3 regions of the Streptomyces shaanxiensis genome follow, and region 2 is predicted to be linked to each of the others. Evidence: riboswitches for the same ligand, from Rfam matches in the RefSeq annotation. Region 2 holds a riboswitch; each other region holds the start of a gene.

Region 1 (6,704 bases), on a different contig from region 2:
CCCATGCACCTCGCTGTGCTGATCAGGGCGGGTTTTCAGGTGGGGGGAGGGTCACGGGTCACCGCCCGTCGGATACGGCTGGAGCGCGTTACTAGCGCGCTCTAGTGGCACGTACTATGCGGTCGCCCGGAGGCGGGTGTCAATGGGCTTGTCAGGACGTATCGACAAAGCCGAGGTGGAGGGGGCGTCGCGGTGGGCGTGGCGATCGGCGTCGAGGTCCGCTTCACCGGCGGGGAAACGCGAAGCCGCCCCGCCTCTCGGAGGCGGGGCGGCGGACGACCGACGCTTCGGGAAGGGTGCGCTCCGACCGGTCAGGCCGGGCGTATCACGCTGTGGATCGCCGACTCGCCGGCGTGGTCGATCGGCTCCTCGCGTATGACCCGTCCCGGACCGGGGGCGTGGATCATCATGCCGTTTCCGGAGTAGATGCCGACGTGGCCGACGTGGAAGAGGACCAGGTCGCCGGGCTCGGCATAGGTGAGGGCGATGCCCCGGCCCGCGGTCGCCTGTTCCTGCGGGGTGCGGGGGAGTGTGATGCCGGCGGCCCTCCAGGCGGCCTGGGCGAGGCCCCCGCCGTCGTACGCGTCCGGGCCTGTCGTCCCCCACACGCAGGGCTTGCCGATCTGGGCGCGGGCGAAGTCCAGTGCCCGCATGGCTCGGGTGTCCTGGGGGGCGGTGGTGGCGGTGGTGGCTGTGACGGTGGTGAGGGCGGTGCTCGTGTCGAAGGGCTGACTGGTGGCGTAGGTCTGGCCGGTGTCGAGGGACTGGCCGGTGGTGTAGGGCTGGCCGGTGCCGAGGGCCTGGCCAGTGGTGTAGGTCTGGCCGGTGTCCAGGACCTGACTCGCGGCGGTGCTCTGGTCGGTGGCGGCCGCGGAAGGGGCGTAGGCGGGCTGAACTGCCGTGCCGGACCAGGCTGTTGTGCCCGCCGGGACCGGGGTCAGGTCGGATGCGCCGAGGTCCTGCAGTGCCTGCCACTGTGTCTCGGCCGAGGGCTGGACCGGGGCCGGTGTGGCGCTCCAGGTGTCGGCGGCCGGGGCCTGGCCCAACGGGGCCTCGAGGGGCGTGAGTTCCATGCTCTGCCGCACCGTGTACGCGGACAGCAACTCGCGGGCGCGGTCGAGCTTGCGCTGGTTCTGCTCCTTGGTCGTCCGGAGGGGGGACCGCTGAGGGTCGGCCGTCGGGGCGGGCAGGGCAGGCGGTGCCTCGGGGGCGGGAGGCAGGGCGGCGATCGGGCCCGCGGTCAGCTCCGCCATGGGAGCCGTTCCAGTGGCCCCGGCTGCCGGGAGCTCGGCGACGGGTGCGGCGGGCAGCTCCAGGGCTGCGCGGCCGGACGGCTCCCGTCCCAGTTCGGTGAGGCCCTCCAGCGCGCGCTCCGCCGAGCGGGCGGGCCGTGTCCCGGTGGGACGGTCCGGCATTCTGTCCCTCGGCAACGCGGCCGGGACGGTCGGGCCAAGCTTCGAGCGGGCGACGTCGAACCACTGCCGGGCGACATTGTCGAGTGCGGGGTCGCTGCGCCTGCTCTCCTCGCTCCGGCCACTGCCGGCCTCGCCGACGGGCCTGCGTCCGGCGTCCGTGGGCCGGTCGGCGCGCTTGCGCGGTCCTGTCGCCGCGGCGCGCGTGGCGTTGAAGGTGCCGGTGTCGGACTCGGCCTGGTCGTACAGGGAGCTGACCCGTCGACTGACCTCCTCGCGGCTCGGGGCCTCGTCTCCTGCGGAGGGGGCGGCGTTGGCCGTCTGGGCGAGCAGGGCCACAGAGGTGAGAGCCGCCGACGCGAGTGCGGAATTGCGCATGCCGGGGAGGCTCAAAGCCCCCGGACGCGCGGTGCGTTCCGGCGCCATGGGCGACGTACTCCTTCCGTGATCCGCCTACCGAGTTAGCTGACGGGTTCGGGCGGTCGTTTCCGGAAGGTGTGCCCTACGGCCCTTGCCCCGAAGGGTAGTTGGGCCGATTCACCCCAAGTTTCGGTTGGGTCCCCGGCTCCAGCGGCCCCTGGGGACCTACCGGACTCGGCGGAGGCCGCACGTCCCGACGGGGTTCGCCGGAGGTCGTCGTGCTGCCTAGGCGTAACCTAGCCAACTTGTGTGACTCACGTGAAGGTTGACGTGTGAAATGTCCGATACGTTTTTGTGACCTTCGACGCTCGGGGCGGACCGGCGGCCGAATTCACTTCGCGGCGCGTTGGCTCCGCCACGCCGCGTAATGATCGAGGACCGTCTGCTCGATCGGGCGGTAGCTGATGCCGAGTTCGCTCACGCTCCGGCTGTTGTCCACCCGGAAGCGGATGCCGAGGTGCCCCCGGATGTAGTCCTGGGTGAGTCCGAAGGCCGGGCCCAGGACGCGCACCGGCCAGTGCGGGAGTGCGGAACGCGGTAGGCGGAGGTCGCGGGGGTGGCGGGTCCGGAGGATGCGGGCCATCTCGTGGAAGGACGTCATGGTCGGGGCGGCGAGGATGTAACGGCCCTTCGCGTCCGGGTTCTCCGCGGCGGCGATGTGCGCCTCGGCCACCTCGCGGACGTCCACCGTGGTGAAGCTGAAGTCCGGGGCACCGTAGAAGAAGTAGCCCTTGAACAGCTCCTCCAGCAGGAACAGACTGCCGGACTCCGAGGCGGGGGTGAGGGAAGGGCCGAGGATCAGGCCGGGGTTGACCGTCACCAGCCGCCAGCGGCCCTGGGCGGCCTCGGCGTCCCAGGCCGCGCGCTCCGCGACCGTCTTGGCGTAGTGGTAGGGGTTGTTCTCCACCGTGCTGGTGGTGTTGAAGTACCGCTCCGACAGTACGGCGTCGTCCATGGCCAGGACGTCCGCGTAGTCGCCGAAGATCGCGCCCACGGTGGAGGTGAGGACGAGCCTGTCGACCGTGGGCGTCCGCTCGACGGCCGCCAGCACGTTGCGGGTGCCGAGCAGGGCCGGGTCGACCATGTCCCGGCGGCCGTCCTTGATCTTCTCCGGCATGCGGAACGGCGAGGCCACATGGAACACGACCCGGCAGCCGCTCATCGCCTCGTCGAAGGAGCCCTCCTTGAGCAAGTCCGCCTCGAACAGGGAGAGTCGGCCGGGGTGCGCCTCCTGCATCTCCCGCAGCGGGCGCACCTTCGCCGGGTCTGCGGTGCTCCGTACGGTGCTGTGGACCTCGTACCCTCGCTCCAGAAGCCGCTTGACCAGATGGCTGCCGACGAACCCGCTGCCACCGGTGACCAACACGGTCTTCGACCCGACTGCGCCCACCGTCACTCCTTCTCCCGCGCGGAAGCCGGTCGATCACGGTAGCGGCGTCACCTGTGCACGGCCATGCTTCAACGCGAAGCCTTCAGCCCAGACGGCGCCTTCAGCGCAGGCGGAACCCTCAGCGCAGACGGAGCCCTCAGCGCTCGTACACGATCCGCCCGTCGAACACCGTCATCATCACCTCGGTGTCCGTGATCGAGTGCGGGTCCAGGTCCAGCAGCGGACGGTCCAGGACACACAGGTCCGCGACCTTGCCGACCTCGACGGAACCCTTCCACTCCTCGGCGAAGTCCTGCCGGGCCGGGTTGATCGTGTACGCCCGCAGTGCCTCGGCCAGGTCCACGCACTGCTCGGGGCCGCTCTGCCGTCCGCTCGCCTTCGACTCGCGCAGCATCATCGCGGCCACGCCCTGCCGCCAGTCGGGCGCGGTGATCGGCGCGTCGGAGCCGGCGCAGACCGCGACACCGGCCTCGACGGCGGTACGCACGGGCCACTGGTAGGCGGAGCGTTCGGTGCCGATGACCTCGTCCATCAGGTCGGAGATGGTCCACTTGATGGCGGGGTTCATGTTGACCCCGTAGCCGTGTGCGGCCAGCTTGGCGAGGCTGTCGGCGCCGATGAAGTCGCCGTGGATGACGTAGTGCCGGGCGTCCGGGCGGGGCGCGGCCGTGTTCGCGGCGACGAAGGCGTCCACGACCGTGTCGATGGCCCGGTCCCCGGTGACGCGCACGCCCAGCTGGAAGCCGGCCTCGTGCGCCAGCCGGATCATCTCGCGCAACTCGGCGACCTGGAGCGCCGGGGTGGTGCCGTGCACGCACAACGCGCCGTGGCCGCCGCTGGCGTACGGCTCGCTCATCCAGGCCGTACGGTTCGGCGGCACCCCGTCGCCGAAGATCTTCACGCCGATCGCCGCCAGTAGACGCGGGCCCGCCGACTCCGGCCGGCGCAGTTCGGCCAGCACCTTGCGTACGTCGTCCGCGGAGCCGCCCCTCGGCGCGGGCAGCAGCAACACACTGACCCGCGCGTCGAGTTCACCGTCCTCGACGAGTTCGGCGTACGCGGTCCAGTTGTCGGTGCCGAGGCCGCCGAAGAGGGTCTCCGCGCCGCCCGGGCCGAGGCCCGGCTCGGTGTAGCTGGTGATGCCGCGTGAGTGCAGTTCCCGCACCACCGCCCGGACGGCCTCGCGGCGCTGGGCGACGGTGGGGGAGGGGAGCGCGGCCTGGACGAGTTTTGCGGCCGCCTCCCGCAGGATGCCGGTGGGTTCCCCGACGGCGTCGACGTCGATGACACCGCCGGGCGGGGGCGTGCTGTCCGCGTCGATGCCGCAGAGGCGCAGGGCCGCGCTGTTGACCCACACCATGTGCTGGGAGAAGTCGGTCAGACAGACCGGGTTCTCGGGCGCCACGGCGTCCAGGTCCCGGCGGTGCGGGAAGCGCCGCGGATCCGCCCGACACTCGGCGAGGTATCCGGCGTCCCAGCCGAGCCCGACGATCCACTCACCGGGACGGGACGCGCGTACCGCCCGCTCCACGGCAGCGGCGGCGTCGGCGATCGATCCCACCGTCGGATGGCCGACGTCCAGGGCGAAGGGCGGCTTGGCCAGGCCGTACGCGGCCCCGTGCAGATGCGAGTCGTTGATGCCGGGCAGCACGGTCCGGCCGCCGAGCTCGACGATCCGCGTGCCGGGACCGGCCAGGGCGCGCATCTCGGCGTCGCTGCCGACGGCGACGATGTCGCGGCCGCGCACGGACCGCCGCGCTAGCGGGGCGCGAGCGCGGCGAACGCCTCGTCCAGCAGCTCGACCAGGTCGAGTCGGCCGTCGGAGGCGCTCCAGTGCTCGACCGCGACGTTCAGACAGTCCAGGGCCGCGGCGGCGCGCACCGTCTGCCCGAGCGTCGCCGCCGCCGGGGAACCGGCTGAGGACCCGGCACGCTCCGCGAGCGCCCGGGCCAGGGCGGGGCGCCAGCCGTGCTGCTTCTCCAGCTGCCGTGCGCACAGCGCGGGGGTGTCCCTGACGAGGCGGGTCGTCGCGAGGGCGCGGGCCGGATCCTCGCGGTAGCGCGCGACGACCGTGTCCAGGGCGTGCCGCAGCGCCGTCCAGTCGTCCTCGTCGGCGGGCCGGGCGCGCAGTGCGTCGGCGGCCTGGTCGCCATGGGCGTCGAAGGCGGCGAGGACGGCCTCCTCCTTGGTGCCGAAATAGCGCAGGAACGTACTGCGGGACACGCCGGCGGCAGTGGCCAGGTCATCGAGGGTGACCTTCTCGAAGCCCTCGCGCTGGAACAACTCCAGTGCCACCTCGGCCAGTTGGGCCCGTACGGCCGCCCGGGCGATGTCTCTGGTGCTGGTACGTGCTGCTGCGCTCACCCCGCGACCCTATCCCGTCACCCGACCCGACTTGCAGTTCCGATACTCGGTCACTAGCGTGACACTCAGTTTCACATACGAATCTCAGCTTCACAGAGCTCGACTACACGAAACCCGACTTCACCAGCGCAGTGACGGAGGCACGTACACCGTGACCAAGACCCTCGGACTCATCGGCAGCGGCATGATCGGCGGCGCGGTGGCCCGCCTCGCCGTCGCCGCCGGACTGGACGTCGTCCTGAGCAACTCGCGCGGCCCCGAGACGCTCGCCGACCTCGTCGCCGAACTCGGCGACCACGCACGGGCGGCCACCCCCGAGGGAGCCGCGCAGGCGGGCGACCTGGTCGTGGCGACCGTCCCGCTGAAGGCCCACGACCGCCTCCCGGTCGCCGCCCTCGCGGGCAAGACCGTGATCGACACGATGAACTACTACCCGGACCGCGACGGCCGCCTCGCCGAACTGGACTCGGGCGAGCTGACCTCCAGCGCCCTGGTCCAACGGCACTTGGCCGACTCCCGCGTGGTGAAGGCGTTCAACAACATCGACTTCCGGCGCCTCGCGACCTCCGCCCGCCCCTCCGGCGCCCCCGACCGCGGCGCACTGCCCATCGCGGGCGACGACCCCGGGGCCAAGGACGAGGTGGTCCGACTGCTGGACACCCTCGGCTACGACGCCGTGGACATCGGCACGCTCGCCGACAGCCGGCGGAGCCAGCCCGGTACGCCGGTCTACGTCCAGCCGTACATGGCACCGCGGCCCGAGGGGCTGAGCCAGGAAGAGGCGCAGCGCTGGTTCTTCGAGACGCCGGGTGTCCCGGTCTCCGCGGACCGCGTCAGGGAACTGGTCGACGCCACGACCTCCGAGAACTGAGGCCGACATGCAGGGAACACTCGTCACCGTCCCCACCCCGGACGGCACCGCCGACGCCTACCTCGCCCACCCCGAGGGCGGCGCCGCGCACCCGGCGGTGCTGATGTACATGGACGCCTTCGGCCTGCGCCCGCACCTGAAGCGGATGGCGGACCGGCTCGCCTCGGCCGGGTACACCGTCCTGGTCCCCAACGTCTTCTACCGCCACGGCCCGGCGCCCGTCGTGGAGTTGCCCGACTTCATCAAC
Region 2 (6,704 bases):
GGCGGCCGTTCTTGTACACGTTGAAGGCGATGGCGCTGCCGTGCCGCGCGTACTCGGTGCCGAGCAGGCGCCAGCTGAGGAAGGTGCCTTCGCCGGAGGGTACGGCGACCAGTCCGCGGTCGAGGTTCTCCGAGATGCGGCCCGGTTCGGCGGCGTGACCGGCGGGCGCGGAGAACAGCCCGGCCAGCAGGGCGGCCGCGGCGACGGCGCCGATTCTTGGGCGTCGGTTGGCGTGCACTAGAGCTCCTTTGTGATGAGGGCGATCAGTCGGTCGGCCGCCTTGCGGTGGCCCTGGGCGCTGGGGTGGACGGTTCCGTTGAAGTCCCCGTCCGACAGGGAGAGCCAGTCGGACGTGTCGACGAACTCGACACGTCGGTCCGCGAGTTCGTCCACGACGGCGGCGATGTCGTCGGCGTGCGTGCCGTCGAAGGGGCGCAGCGCGAGAATGCGGGCGCGCGGTGCGGCGGACCGCAGCCTGCCGAGGTAGGCGCGGTAGGCGGCACGGAACTCGGCCGGGCCGTACGCCGCGTCGTTGGTGCCCTGGTTGACGACGATGACGTCGGCCCGGCGGTCCGGGTCCGCACTGGAGCCCGCGTAGTTCCAGCCGTACGCGTCCTGCGCGGCCGGCACGCCGCCGTTGCCGGTCTGGATCACGCCCTGCCGGCCGAAGCCGACCTGGGTGAGCGAGGCGTGCAGGGCGTCGGCGACGAGGGTGGGGTAGGCGGCCGTACCGTCGGCGCAGTCGGAGGTGTTGACCTCGCACAGGGCCAGGACGCCCTGGGTGATGGAGTCGCCGTAGAACGCCAACTGCCTCACATACCGGGCATGTTGGGGCAGGACCCGGCCCCGGATGCCGGTGAGCACGACGCCGGTCTCCAGCGGTGGCGTCCACCGGTTGGCCCGGGAGAAGACGTCCTTCACGGACAGCTCTGCCGTGTGCGGCCCCCGACCGGTCGCCTCGATCGCGATGACATTGCGGTCGACGGCGTACAGCCGCTTCGGACCTCCGTCGACCGAGACGTAGATCTGCGCGGGCACGGTGATCGACGAGACGTCGAACAGGGCGTGGGCCGTGTCGCCGCTGAAGCGGAAGGTCAGCCGGGAACCGGAGTTGACGGTGGTGGCGGCATCGGGGGTCCGGCCCCAGTGGCCCTCGTAGGCGAGGCGTCCGTCATCCGGCCGTACGATGTTCGAGTCGCCGGACGCCATGACGGGCTGTACACCACCGCCGACGGGCCCCGTGATCACCGCCGCGGTAAGCGCCGCGGTCAGGAACGTACGTCTCATGACGGGATCCGGTCTCCGATCAGGGCGAGGTTCTGGATCGCCGCGAGCGCCCACTGGGCCGAGGAGTTGGCGCGTGGCGAGCGTCGTGTCGTCCTTGTGGACGCCTCGACGCGTCCGGCGAAGCGCGTTACGGCCACCTTCCGCGCCGGGGCGGCGGGGGTGCCCGCGGTGAGCCGGTACGTGGCGGACTTCGACGCATCCGGCGCGATCGCGTGCGCCGTCCACTTCACCGAGCCGTCGGGCCGGTTGCCGGTGCCCCAGGTCTGCACGGGCACGTCGTCGTCGCCGTCCGCGCTTGCGAGCCGGAACTGCTGCTCGGGCCGGTGTGCGCCACGGGACCAGGGCACGCCCCAGGTGGCGTCCGCGTGAGCGTCGAGGGTGGAGCCCTCCAGCCACTGAAGTTCGGTGGCGTCACCGTCCGCCGCCGTGGCGGGGCGGGACAGGGCCCGGGAGAACTGGGCGGCGGCGGCCGCGACTGCGGCGCCCTTGATGACGGCGCGTCGGTCGACGCCGGGCACGGGGACCTCCGTGGGCCGTGGAAGGCAGCATGGAAAGCGCTTGCGGCGGTACGGAGATCACTGTGTCCTCACTCTCCCCTCCCTGTCGATGCCCGGGGCACGCCTGCCACAAGACCGCAATGCAGCGATCATGAACGGTGCCGAGGTCGGCGGCCTCCAGTCGCGGATCACCGCCGGCCGGCGGAGCCGAACACACCGAAGGCCGGACCCGGGGATCGGGGTCCGGCCTTCGGTTGCGTGTCAGGCGAGGTGGTGAGTGGGGGGTCAGCCGATGGCGACGCCCTTGGAGCGGAGGTAGGCGACCGGGTCGACGTCCGAGCCGTAGTCCGGCGTGGTGCGGATCTCGAAGTGCAGGTGCGGGCCGGTCACGTTGCCGGTCGCGCCGGAGAGGCCGATCTGCTGGCCCGCGGTCACGGTCTGGCCGGCCGAGACGGAGAGCGACGACAGGTGGGCGTACTGGGCGTAGTAGCCGTCGGCGAGCTGGATGACGACCTGGTTGCCGTACGCCCCGCCCCAGCCGGCGGAGACGACGGTGCCCGCGCCGACCGCCTTCAGCGAGGTGCCGGTCGCGGCGGAGAAGTCGACGCCGGTGTGGTAGCCGCTGGACCACATGCTGCCCGCCACCTTGTACGCGGTGCCGACGGCGGACGTGGCCAGGGGGGCGCTGAAGCCACTGGCGGTGCTGGTGGTCTCGGCGCTCCGAGCGGCCTTGGTCGTCTTCGCCGCGGAGGACTTCGAGGCGGACGAGTCCGACGACTTCGGGGCCGAAGAGGAGGAAGAAGGCGAGGAAGACGTGGAAGCGGACGGCGACTTGGGAGCGCTCGCCGTGGCCTTCTTGCCGCCGATCGAGAGCTTCAGACCGGGGTGGATCAGGGACGGATCCGCACCGACGGCCTCACGGTTGTCGGCGTAGAGCTTCTTCCAGCCGCCGCTGACGTTCTGCTCGTCCGCGATCTTCGAAAGGTAGTCGCCGACCTTCACCGAATAGGTCTGCACACCCGCCTTCCGGTCCGCGTCCTTCTTCTCGGCAGCCTTCTTCTCGGCCACCTTCTTGTCGGCGACCGGAAGAGTCTGAACGGCCTTTTCCGAAACGGACTGCGCGGGAGCCGCGTGGGCGCCGGTGGCTCCGATCAGCGGGAGAGCGAGCGCGGCGCCGCCGGTTCCGGCGACGGCGATGGAGCGGGCGAAGCGCGGGGACTTCGGACGGCGGTGCTTACCCTTCGCGGGCATGGCGAATTCCTCTCCGGCGCCTGCGAGGTGAGCTGTCGGGTGCGGGCTGGAGATGCCCGGCCGCGTCGAAACGCGACTTGACCCCAAGCCGTTCCGGAGACCGGAACAGGCGGTTGTACCTGTGGGTCCCCCGCTCCTGCCGTACACGGGTGAGTTAGCGCGGGATCCGGTCGGCGGCAGGATTAGGCGTCCGTCCGGATTGGTGGCGAACGTAAGCGAGGAAGACGCACGGGAACAAGTGAGAGGTTCCGTCCGAATGCGTTCCTGTTGATCCCTTGTGGGAATTCTCGGTCACACTGCGTAAATTATGGGCACGCCACCCGGCTCAAAACCCCTTGAAAAGCGCGTGAATTACGTGAACATGACGGGCGACGCACGGTCACGAATATGACGCTCCTCACGTGACACTGCTCCAGCTCCCCTTACTCCAGAGCGAGTTGGAATGAAGGCGCTAATTCGGACAGAACGCCTAGATGCGACGCAGTCGGATAACTGTCGCATCGAGGTCGCCACGCAGACCGATAAGTAGTCCGTGATGCAGCAATACGGCCCCTCGGTGAACTTCGCCCGTTTCGCGGCATTCATACGATGCTGTCGGGTCGAGTCCGCGAAGCCGCAGCGCCGGCACGGCCTCGCCGTAGCTCTGCGACTGGAGCCAGGCGAGGACGACCGTCTCGTCGCCGCGCACGTACTGCACGGCACTCAGGCCGCCCCGCGGGGGCCGCAGCCGGTAGAGGTCCCCGCGCTGCACGACGGGACGGATCTCCTTGTAGAGCTCCACCCACTCCCGCGCCTCGGTGAGCTCCCCCTCGGTCCACCGGGTGAGGTCGCCGCCGACGCCGAGCACCCCGGCCATGGCGCTCACGAACCGGAACCGAAGCGAGCTGACCCGGCCGTTGAGCTGGTTGTTCGGGCTGTCGGTGACCCATGCGGCCATGACCCGCGCCGGATGGATCTGGCTGAAGCCGTGCTGGATGGCGAGCCGGTCGAGCGGGTCGGTGTTGTCGGAGGTCCACACCTGGTCGGTACGACTCAGCACACCCAGGTCGATCCGGCCGCCACCGCCCGAGCAGGACTCGAAGGCGACTCCCGGGTGGGCGTCCCGCAGCCGGTCCAAGAGGGCGTAGAAGGTATGCACATGGTCGACCCAGAGCCGCTGCGGGTACGCCTCGCCGGGCCAGCCGGCGTCACTGAAGCAGCGATTGAAGTCCCACTTCACGTAGTCGATCGGGGCACTGGAGAGGAGTCCGTCGAGCTGGTTCCAGAGGTACTCCTGGACGTCCTCGCGGGCGATGTTCAGTACGAGCTGATTGCGGAACTCTGTCCTCTTTCGTCCTTCTTGGTGCTGCACCCAGTCCGGATGGGCGCGATACAGCTCACTGTCCGGATTGACCATTTCCGGCTCGACCCAGATGCCGAACTGCATACCGAGGGCGTGCACGTAGTCGGCGAGGGGCTTGAGGCCGTTCGGGAAGCGGTCGGGGTTGGGCGTCCAGTCGCCGAGCCCGGCGCGGTCGCTGGTGCGCGCCCCGAACCAGCCGTCGTCGACGACGAACAGCTCGACGCCGATGGCCGCGGCCCGCCGGGCGAGGGTGCCCTGCTGCTCCTCGGAGATGTCGAACTCGGTCGCCTCCCAGGAGTTGAAGAGCACAGGCCGGTCCCGATCGGCGTCCGGGATCACATGCGCACGCTGGTAGGCGTGCCAGGCACGGCTCGCGCCCCCGAAGCCGCCGTCGCTCCACAGCCCGGCGAAGACGGGCGTCACGAACGACTCCCCCGCCGCCAGCCGCAGCAGACCCGACTCGTCGTACCCGACCCCACCGGTGATCTGCACGCGCGCGTCCGGCAGTTGGGCCACCGCGATCCGCCAGGACCCCGACCAGGCGAGGGCGCAGCCGTACACCTCGCCGCGCTCCTCGGTGGCATCGGTGTCGAGCGCGACCCATGGCAGGAGAGGGTGCCCGGTGTGGCCGCGGCGGCTGCCGATGACCTTCTCACCGTAGGTGAGGGAGGACTGCGTCAGCCGGGACTCCGCGGCCCAGCGTCCATGCAGCTGCGACAGCCGCCAGTCCTCGCGGTCGGGCAGGGTCCAGGTCGCGGAGTCGGCGCGCAGCAGCTCCAGGTCGGGCCCCTGGTTGTCCAGGGTCACCCAGCGCTCCACGACATCGCCGCGCATCCGGTAGTGCAGCGTGACACCCAGCCCGCCGTCCCGGAACCGCAGCCGCAGCTCCTCACCCTCGGCGCCCCCGGCCCCGTATGTCTCGTACGTCTCGAAGGTCCACTCGGTGCCGCGCCGCTCGTCGGTGCGCACGGACAGGGCAGGCCGCACGAACCGGGGGCCGCCCTCGACCGGGTACTCCTCGTGACCGTCGAGCTGCGACTCGAAGCCCCGGTACTCCGGCAGCGGGCGCGCGGCCAGCTCCTCGGCGTCGGCGAGCGCGATCCGCGGGCCCCAGTGGAGGTGCAGCAGCTCGTCGGCCTCCGTCAGATGGAGGGCGTAACTACTGGTGGGCCCGGAAAGAACCCAGGTGCGTCCACGGTCGGAGATCTCCAGCATCAGGCCCTCACAGATTCGAACAGGTCCACTCAAGCACCAACATCATCAAGGGCCGGGAGCCTCCGATGCAACGCCTGTGGATAACTCATTGCCCCAGGTATCCATGTCGTATGGTCGAGAGCGCACCCCGTCGGCCGCACCGCCGAGCCGCGTCGGCGGGGCCGACTGGGAGGAGCCCCCGTGACGCAGCAGATCCCGTCGACCGAGCCCGAGCTGGCCGGAGTCCGTAACTTCCGCGACGTGGGCGGCCTGCCGACCGTGGACGGACGGCGGGTGCGGTACGGAGTGCTGTTCCGCAGTGGCCACCTCGCGCACGCGACCGAGGAGGACGCCACCTTCCTCGGCTCCCTGGGCCTGCACACGATCTTCGACTTCCGCAACGCGGCGGACCAGAAACTCGAGGGGCCGGACGTCGAGCTGACGGGCGTGCGCAATGTGAACCTGCCGCTGAGCGACCCCGCGGACGGCGCGGAGTTCTGGCAGATGGTCCGCGACGGCGACATCGACCAGCTCCGCGAGATCCTCGCCGACGGCAAGGCCGCGGGCCGGATGATCGCCTCGTACCGCACGATCATCAAGGAGCGCACCGCCGAGCACTCCCAGGTGGTGCACGCGCTCGTGGAGGACAGCGTCCCCGCCCTGATGCACTGCGCGGCCGGCAAGGACCGCGCCGGCCTGTCCATCGCCGTGACGCTGCTCGCCCTCGGCGTCGAGCGCGAGGCGATCCTCGCCGACTACCTGGAGTCCAACGCCAAGCACCGCCGCTACAAGGTGCACCGCACCAGCAGCTCCGCCTCGGCCTACTCCCCCGAGGTCATGGAGCTGCTCAGCCCGCTGTTCGACGCGCGCGCCGAGTATCTGACGGCGGCCTTCGAAACGATCGAGGAGACGTGGGGCGGCGTCGACGCCTACCTCGAGCAGGGTCTGGGGATCACTCCGGAGGCCCGGGAGCGGCTGCGGGAGCGGCTGCTCGACTGAGGGCCGACGGCCACAGGCCTCGCTCCCGGCCTCCTCCGCGTTCCCCGCGTCTCCGCGCCCGCGCCTACTTCGCTCCCATCTCGAACAGCAGGTAGATGAAGGCGGCGAAGACATGCCCCACCGCGATGTAGATG
Region 3 (6,704 bases), on a different contig from region 2:
CGCGGGAGTTCGGCGTACGCCCCACCCGGCCCGTGCCAGGGCTGCCCGACGTGCCGCCGTACGTGCCGCGCGACTGCGACGAGGACCTGCGCGCCGAGCTGGCCGGCAACAGCCTGGTGCTGATCCTGGGCGAACCGTGCGCGGGCACGTCGTACACCGCGTGGAACGGTGTGCGTTCGCTGGAGGGCCACCGCCTGTACGCCCCGGCCGCCGGCGAGGACTTACGGCCTCTGGCCGCCGCGCTGCGGTCCAGCCCCGGCAAGTACGTCGTCTGGCTGGACGAGCTGACCGGCCACCTCGGCGCGCGCGGGCTGGACCCGTCGCTGCTGGGGAGCCTCAACGATCTCGGTGCTGTCGTGCTCGCCACGATGAGCCCCGCCGAGTACTACCGACGCCGCAAGGGGGCAGCCCCCGGCGACCTGGTCGTCGCCGCGGCCCGCAAGGTGGAGCTGGCGCGCGAATGGAGCGAGGCCGAGCTGGCGCGGCTGGCCGCGCTGGACGACCCGCGTGCGTACCCGGCGTACATGTGGAGCGGCCGGGAGGGGGTGGCCTCGTACTTCGCCGTCGGACACCACCTGTACGACGAATGGCGTCGAGTGGGCACCCAACTGGAGCACCCGCGCGGGCAGTTACTCGTCCGGGCCGCTGTCGATCTCGCCCGGTGCGGGGTCACGGGTGCGGTACCTGCCGAGCTGCTCAGGAGGGTCCAGGAGCAGTACCGGGCGGAGGACCGGGAGTCGTTCGAGGACGCCCTGGCCTGGGCGACGGCACCGATGTTCGGCGCGTCGGGGTTGCTCGTGGCGGGCGAGGAGGACGGCACCTGGCGGGCTTACGGGGCGCTGGTCACCGAGGCGCTGCGGTCGGACGACCTGGAGCCGGTGCCCGACGAGGTGTGGTGGACCCTGCTCGACGCCGCCCGGGACGAGGACGAGGACTGCAACCTCGACGGCGACGCCGTATATGACGCGGCCCGCACAGCGCTGCAACCCAGGATCGATGCGGGGGACCCGACGGTGGCGCTCGCCTTCGCGCTGCGCAGCGAGGGCGTCGAGCACGAGACGTGGCTGCGCCGGGCGGCGGACGCGGGGCACCCGGAGGGGGCGTGGGAGCTGGCTCAGCTTCTGCTGGACCGCGGGGATGCGGACGACGCCGTCCCCTATCTGGAAGTGGCCGCCAAGTCGGGGAACGGCGACGCCGCCACGGCGCTGGGGAAGCACTTGCGCGATCAGGCACAGTGGTGGCTGGAGAAAGCCGCCGGCGGAGGCAACCTGGAAGCCGAGCACCTGCTGGGGGATCTGTTCCTCGGCAGCGGGGATTACGAGGCGGCGCACTCCCACTACTCGGAGGCGGAGCTGCGCGGTTACGCGAAGGTCGCCCGCAGTATGGGCGCCTGGCTGCTTCTGGAGAACGCGGGCAAGGCGGCCGAGGTGTGGCTGGAGCGCGCCGTGGCCGCGGGAGACGCCAGTGCGGGTGGCCTCTTGAGCGACGCGCGACGCGGGCCGCAGACCGCCGGGGAAGCCGACACGTACTTCGACGACACCGGCCCCTACCCGCTGGACAGCACTCACCGCGGCGTCCTCCTGGAAAAGCAGGGCCAACTGGACGCGGCCCGGGAGAAGTACGAGAAGGGCTACGAGAAGGGCGACGCCTACGCCGCCTACCGCCTGGCAGCCCTCCTCGAGAAGCAGGAAAGAGCCGGCGACGCCAAGGCCTGGTACCGCAAGGCCGCCGACATGGGTCACTACGCCGCCCTGGGGGCCCTCGGCGAAATCCCCGACACGCCGGATACCGTCAAGGAGTGACCAACCAGCCCCACCCCCCGACCCCTACCCCCCAGGCCCCCGAACTCTTCACCTGGGAGTTCGCGACGGACCCCTACCCCGCCTACGCCTGGCTCCGCGAGCACGCCCCCGTGCACCGCACCCGCCTCCCCAGCGGCGTGGAGGCCTGGCTGGTCACCCGCTACGTCGACGCCAAGCAGGCCCTCGCCGACAGCCGTCTCTCCAAGAACCCGGCCCACCACGACGAACCCGCGCACGCCAAGGGCAAGACCGGTATCCCGGGAGAGCGCAAGGCCGAGTTGATGACGCACCTGCTCAACATCGACCCGCCGGACCACACCCGGCTCCGCCGACTCGTCTCCAAGGCCTTCACGCCCCGCAGGGTCGCCGAGTTCGCCCCACGCGTGCAGGAGCTCACCGACCAGCTCATCGACCGGTTCGCCGCCGAGGGGAGCGCCGATCTCATCCACGAGTTCGCCTTCCCGCTCCCCATCCACGCCATCTGCGACCTGCTCGGCGTCCCCCGCGAGGACCAGGACGACTTCCGGGACTGGGCGGGCATGATGATCCGCCACCAGGGCGGCCCCAGGGGCGGCGTCGCGCGGTCCGTGAAGAAGATGCGCGGCTATCTCGCCGACCTCATCCACCGCAAGCGCGAGGCACTCCCCGACGCCCCCACCCCCGGCGAGGACCTCATCTCCGGCCTCATCCGCGCCTCCGACCACGGTGAGCACCTCACCGAGAACGAGGCCGCCGCGATGGCCTTCATCCTGCTGTTCGCCGGCTTCGAGACGACCGTCAACCTCATCGGCAACGGCACCTACGCCCTGCTCACCCACCCCGAACAGCGCGCCCGGCTCCAGTCCTCCCTCGCCGCCCACGACACCGCCCTCCTCGAAACCGGCATCGAGGAACTCCTGCGCTACGACGGCCCCGTGGAGCTGGCCACCTGGCGTTTCGCCACCGAGGCGCTCACCATCGGCGGGCAGCACATCGCACCCGGCGACCCCGTCCTCGTCGTCCTGGCCGCCGCCGACCGGGACCCGGAGCGGTTCGCCGACCCCGACGTCCTCGACCTCGGCCGCCGCGACAACCAGCACCTCGGCTACGGCCACGGCATCCACTACTGCCTCGGCGCCCCACTCGCCCGCCTGGAGGGCCAGACCGCCCTCGCCACACTGCTCACCCGACTCCCGGATCTGGAACTCGCCGTCGACCCGGCCGAGTTGCGCTGGCGGGGCGGCCTCATCATGCGCGGACTGCGTACGCTTCCGGTGGAGTTCACCCCTGTTGGGTGAGTACGTCCACCGCCGCAAACGTGACACGCGCTCAAGTCTGTGATCTTCACGTGATCTGCGCGGCATTAACTTGTGACAAGTGATCGTCTGCCTATACGTTCACGGATCAACGACGGCGCCCAGGTTTCACGCGCCGCGGTCACCACTGTCTCGCGAAAGGTCCCCGCATGCTCTCCGGGAACGGTCGCCACCGACGCCCCCGTCAGGCTCCGGCTCTTCTCGTCGCGGCCGGAGTGACCGGCTCCGCCATCGCCATCCCGCTGCTCGGCGCCTCGGGCGCGAGCGCCGCCGAAGGTAACGTCTGGGACAAGGTGGCCGAGTGCGAGAGCGGCGGCTCCTGGAGCGCCGACGAAGGCAACGGGCGCTACGGCGGACTGCAGCTGACCCAGGACGACTGGGACGAGTACGGCGGCCTCGACTATGCCGCGAGCCCCGACCTGGCGAGCCGCTCCCAGCAGATCGCCGTGGCCCAGAACATCCTCGCGGACCAGGGCGTAGGCGCCTGGCGCACCTGTGGACTGCTCAGCGGGCTCACCGAGGAGTCCGGTTCGGTCGACCTGGACACCGGCGTCGAGGAGGACTCCCCGTCCGCCGTGTCGGGATCCTCCGGATTGCTTGATTCGGCTGGATTGTCCGGCTCGTCCGGATCGGCAGGATCATCCAACTCGTCGGGTTCGTCGCAGTCCGAGGGGGCGTCCGACGACTCCTCGACCGCCTCGAATTCCCCCGGCTCGTCGAGCGACTCCGCCGATGATTCGTCCGAATCGTCCAAGGATTCCTCCTCTTCGCCCTCTTCTTCCGGTACGACCGACAGCTCCGTCAAGTCCGGTACGTCATCCGACACAGAGGCCTCACAGTCGCCCGACGGTTCCCCGACAGGGACCCCCGAAGGCGACATTCGGGACAACTCGGAGCAGGGTGTGGGCTCCTGGGGCCTCGTCGACACCGGCGCCGCCGACGCGGTCGACGCCGCGGCCGGCTCCGGGCGCCATCGCGGTGCCACCGCCGACGAGAGCGAGACCGCCGACGGAGCCGTCAAGTCCCCCGGTCGCCACGCCTCGTACACCGTCCGCGCGGGCGACACTCTCGCCTCCATCGCCGACTCTCTTGACCTCGACGGCGGGTGGCGTGCGCTGTATCAGGCGAACAAGCAGGACATCGGTGCTGACGCGAACCACATCTTCCCCGGTCAGACCCTGGAAGTCCCTGCCGAATAGGGCGAAAAGCAGCGGGAGTTCACGTCCTGCTTCACACCTGAATGTCCGTTTTGGAAGTGCTGAGAGATAGATCTCAGAAGCCCTGATCGTCTTTGTCATTCCGCGAATCGCGTGTCTACGGTCGTGACCGCTCGTCACCACGAGCCCCGGCTGCCGCAACGCCGAATCCTGCCAGCGGCCGTACGGGAACAGTCGTCGCGTCAAGCGCCGTAGGCAGGAGCGGGGGACCCAAGGTTTGCGCCGGGTCCGGCAGTTGAGGCCCTTCGGGGCCGCACGGCCGGAGTCGGCTTGGGGTGAAGTCGCGCACTGGACACCATCGGTGCGCGGCCGGGCAACTCAACCGGCCCGAACCCGACAGCTCACCTCGCAGGCGTCGGTGAGGGGATCTCTCCATGCTGTTTTCCAGCAAGGGCAAGCACCGTCGTCCGTCCAAGGCCGCTCGCGCCATCGCCGTCGTCGGCGTCACCGGTGCCGCCGCCGTCGCCGCCCCGCTGATGGCCGCCGGCAGCGCCTCCGCCGCCACCGCCTCCGAGTGGGACGCCGTCGCCCAGTGCGAGTCGGGCGGCAACTGGTCGATCAACACCGGCAACGGCTACTACGGCGGTCTGCAGTTCTCCGCCTCCACCTGGGCCGCGTACGGCGGCACGCAGTTCGCCGCCACCGCCGACCAGGCCAGCAAGGACCAGCAGATCCAGATAGCCGAGAAGGTCCTCGCGGGCCAGGGCAAGGGTGCCTGGCCGCACTGCGGCACCGGCCTGTCGAGCGCCGCCTACTCCGGCTCCTCGTCGAGCGGTTCCTCGCAGAGCACCGAGACCACCACCCGCTCCAGCGAGCAGCAGTCGGCCTCCCGCTCCACCGAGCGCCCGGCCGCCAAGAAGTCGACCAAGACCGTCACCACCCCGACCGGCAAGAAGGTCAAGAAGGGTGACGGCGAGTACAAGGTCGCCAAGGGCGACACCCTCAGCACCATCGCCGCCGAGCACGACGTCAAGGGCGGCTGGGAGAAGCTGTTCAAGCTGAACAAGGACATCGTCGAGGACGCCGACCTGATCTACCCGGGTCAGCAGCTGCACCTGAAGTAACAGCGGGCAGGTAGCTGAACCACAGCGCCCTCACATACGTGGACCTCATAGTGAAGACCTCGTGAGGGTCACCCCCGTCCCCCACGGGCTCCCCGCTCCGGTGCGTGTTCCCCCGTACGCACCGGGGCGGGGTTTTCTTTTGCGCCCCGCGGTTGTGCATCGGTGTGTACCGTGGGTTTTTGTTCCGTTCGGAAACAATTCGCTCTCGGTTCTGTTCACGGAGCGGTCGACCGCTGGCCGATCGCCCGGAGCCGGTTAGGCTCATCTCGCAGCACCCACCGCGGTCTGCGTACCCGCGTCACATCCCAAGAAGGAGATGCTCGTGCCGTCCATCGACGTCGTCGTAGCCCGGGAAATCCTGGACTCCCGAGGCAACCCCACGGTCGAGGTCGAGGTTGGCCTCGACGACGGCAGCACGGGTCGTGCCGCCGTTCCGTCCGGCGCCTCGACGGGCGCCTTCGAGGCCATCGAGCTCCGCGACGGTGACCCCAACCGCTACCTGGGCAAGGGTGTCGAGAAGGCCGTCCTCGCCGTCATCGAGCAGATCGGCCCGGAGCTCGTCGGCTACGACGCCACCGAGCAGCGCCTGATCGACCAGGCCATGTTCGACCTGGACGCCACCGACAACAAGGGCTCCCTCGGCGCCAACGCCATCCTCGGCGTCTCCCTCGCCGTGGCCCACGCCGCCTCCGAGGCCTCCGACCTCCCCCTCTTCCGCTACCTGGGCGGCCCGAACGCGCACCTGCTGCCGGTGCCGATGATGAACATCCTGAACGGCGGCTCGCACGCCGACTCCAACGTGGACATCCAGGAGTTCATGATCGCCCCGATCGGCGCGGAGTCCTTCTCCGAGGCGCTGCGCTGGGGCACCGAGGTGTACCACACCCTCAAGAAGGTCCTGAAGAGCAAGGGCCTGGCCACCGGCCTCGGCGACGAGGGCGGCTTCGCCCCGAACCTCGGCTCCAACCGCGAGGCCCTCGACCTCATCCTCGAGGCGATCAAGGAGGCCGGTTACACCCCCGGCGAGCAGATCGCCCTGGCGCTCGACGTAGCCGCGTCCGAGTTCTACAAGGACGGCTCCTACACCTTCGAGGGCAAGTCCCGCTCCGCCGCCGAGATGACCGAGTACTACGCCGAGCTCGTCGAGGCGTACCCGCTCGTCTCCATCGAGGACCCGCTGTTCGAGGACGACTGGGAGGGCTGGAAGACCATCACCGCCAAGCTCGGTGACAAGGTCCAGCTCGTCGGCGACGACCTGTTCGTCACCAACCCCGAGCGCCTGGCCCGCGGCATCGACGAGAACGCCGCCAACGCGCTCCTGGTCAA

What was found. A riboswitch is a leader RNA that binds a small molecule or an ion and turns the genes downstream of it on or off. The one in region 2 is predicted to bind cyclic di-AMP.
Region 1: another riboswitch for cyclic di-AMP. It lies ahead of ABD932_RS39800 (C40 family peptidase); the one in region 2 lies ahead of ABD932_RS16930 (LysM peptidoglycan-binding domain-containing M23 family metallopeptidase).
Region 3: another riboswitch for cyclic di-AMP. It lies ahead of ABD932_RS33220 (transglycosylase family protein); the one in region 2 lies ahead of ABD932_RS16930 (LysM peptidoglycan-binding domain-containing M23 family metallopeptidase).

Annotation. Positions count from the first base shown of each region.
Region 1 covers NZ_BAAAZY010000028.1:349,901-356,604, reverse strand. Annotated here, with positions in the region: gene ABD932_RS39800 (C40 family peptidase) at 312-1,790, opposite strand; cyclic di-AMP (ydaO/yuaA leader) riboswitch at 1,847-2,022, opposite strand; gene ABD932_RS39795 (NAD-dependent epimerase/dehydratase family protein) at 2,164-3,222, opposite strand; gene ABD932_RS39790 (amidohydrolase) at 3,359-4,927, opposite strand; gene ABD932_RS39785 (TetR/AcrR family transcriptional regulator) at 4,981-5,586, opposite strand; gene ABD932_RS39780 (NAD(P)-binding domain-containing protein) at 5,552-6,457, shown strand; gene ABD932_RS39775 (dienelactone hydrolase family protein) at 6,465-6,704, shown strand, end outside.
Region 2 covers NZ_BAAAZY010000010.1:649,714-656,417, reverse strand. Annotated here, with positions in the region: gene ABD932_RS16945 (rhamnogalacturonan lyase family protein) at 1-238, opposite strand, end outside; gene ABD932_RS16940 (GDSL-type esterase/lipase family protein) at 238-1,287, opposite strand; gene ABD932_RS16935 (RIFT barrel domain-containing protein) at 1,284-1,805, opposite strand; gene ABD932_RS16930 (LysM peptidoglycan-binding domain-containing M23 family metallopeptidase) at 2,070-3,035, opposite strand; cyclic di-AMP (ydaO/yuaA leader) riboswitch at 3,040-3,205, opposite strand; gene ABD932_RS16925 (alpha-galactosidase) at 3,505-5,592, opposite strand; gene ABD932_RS16920 (tyrosine-protein phosphatase) at 5,773-6,570, shown strand; gene ABD932_RS16915 (DUF6126 family protein) at 6,635-6,704, opposite strand, start outside.
Region 3 covers NZ_BAAAZY010000022.1:77,799-84,502, reverse strand. Annotated here, with positions in the region: gene ABD932_RS33235 (tetratricopeptide repeat protein) at 1-1,802, shown strand, start outside; gene ABD932_RS33230 (cytochrome P450 family protein) at 1,799-3,079, shown strand; gene ABD932_RS33225 (transglycosylase family protein) at 3,247-4,296, shown strand; cyclic di-AMP (ydaO/yuaA leader) riboswitch at 4,492-4,684, shown strand; gene ABD932_RS33220 (transglycosylase family protein) at 4,689-5,378, shown strand; gene eno (phosphopyruvate hydratase) at 5,701-6,704, shown strand, end outside.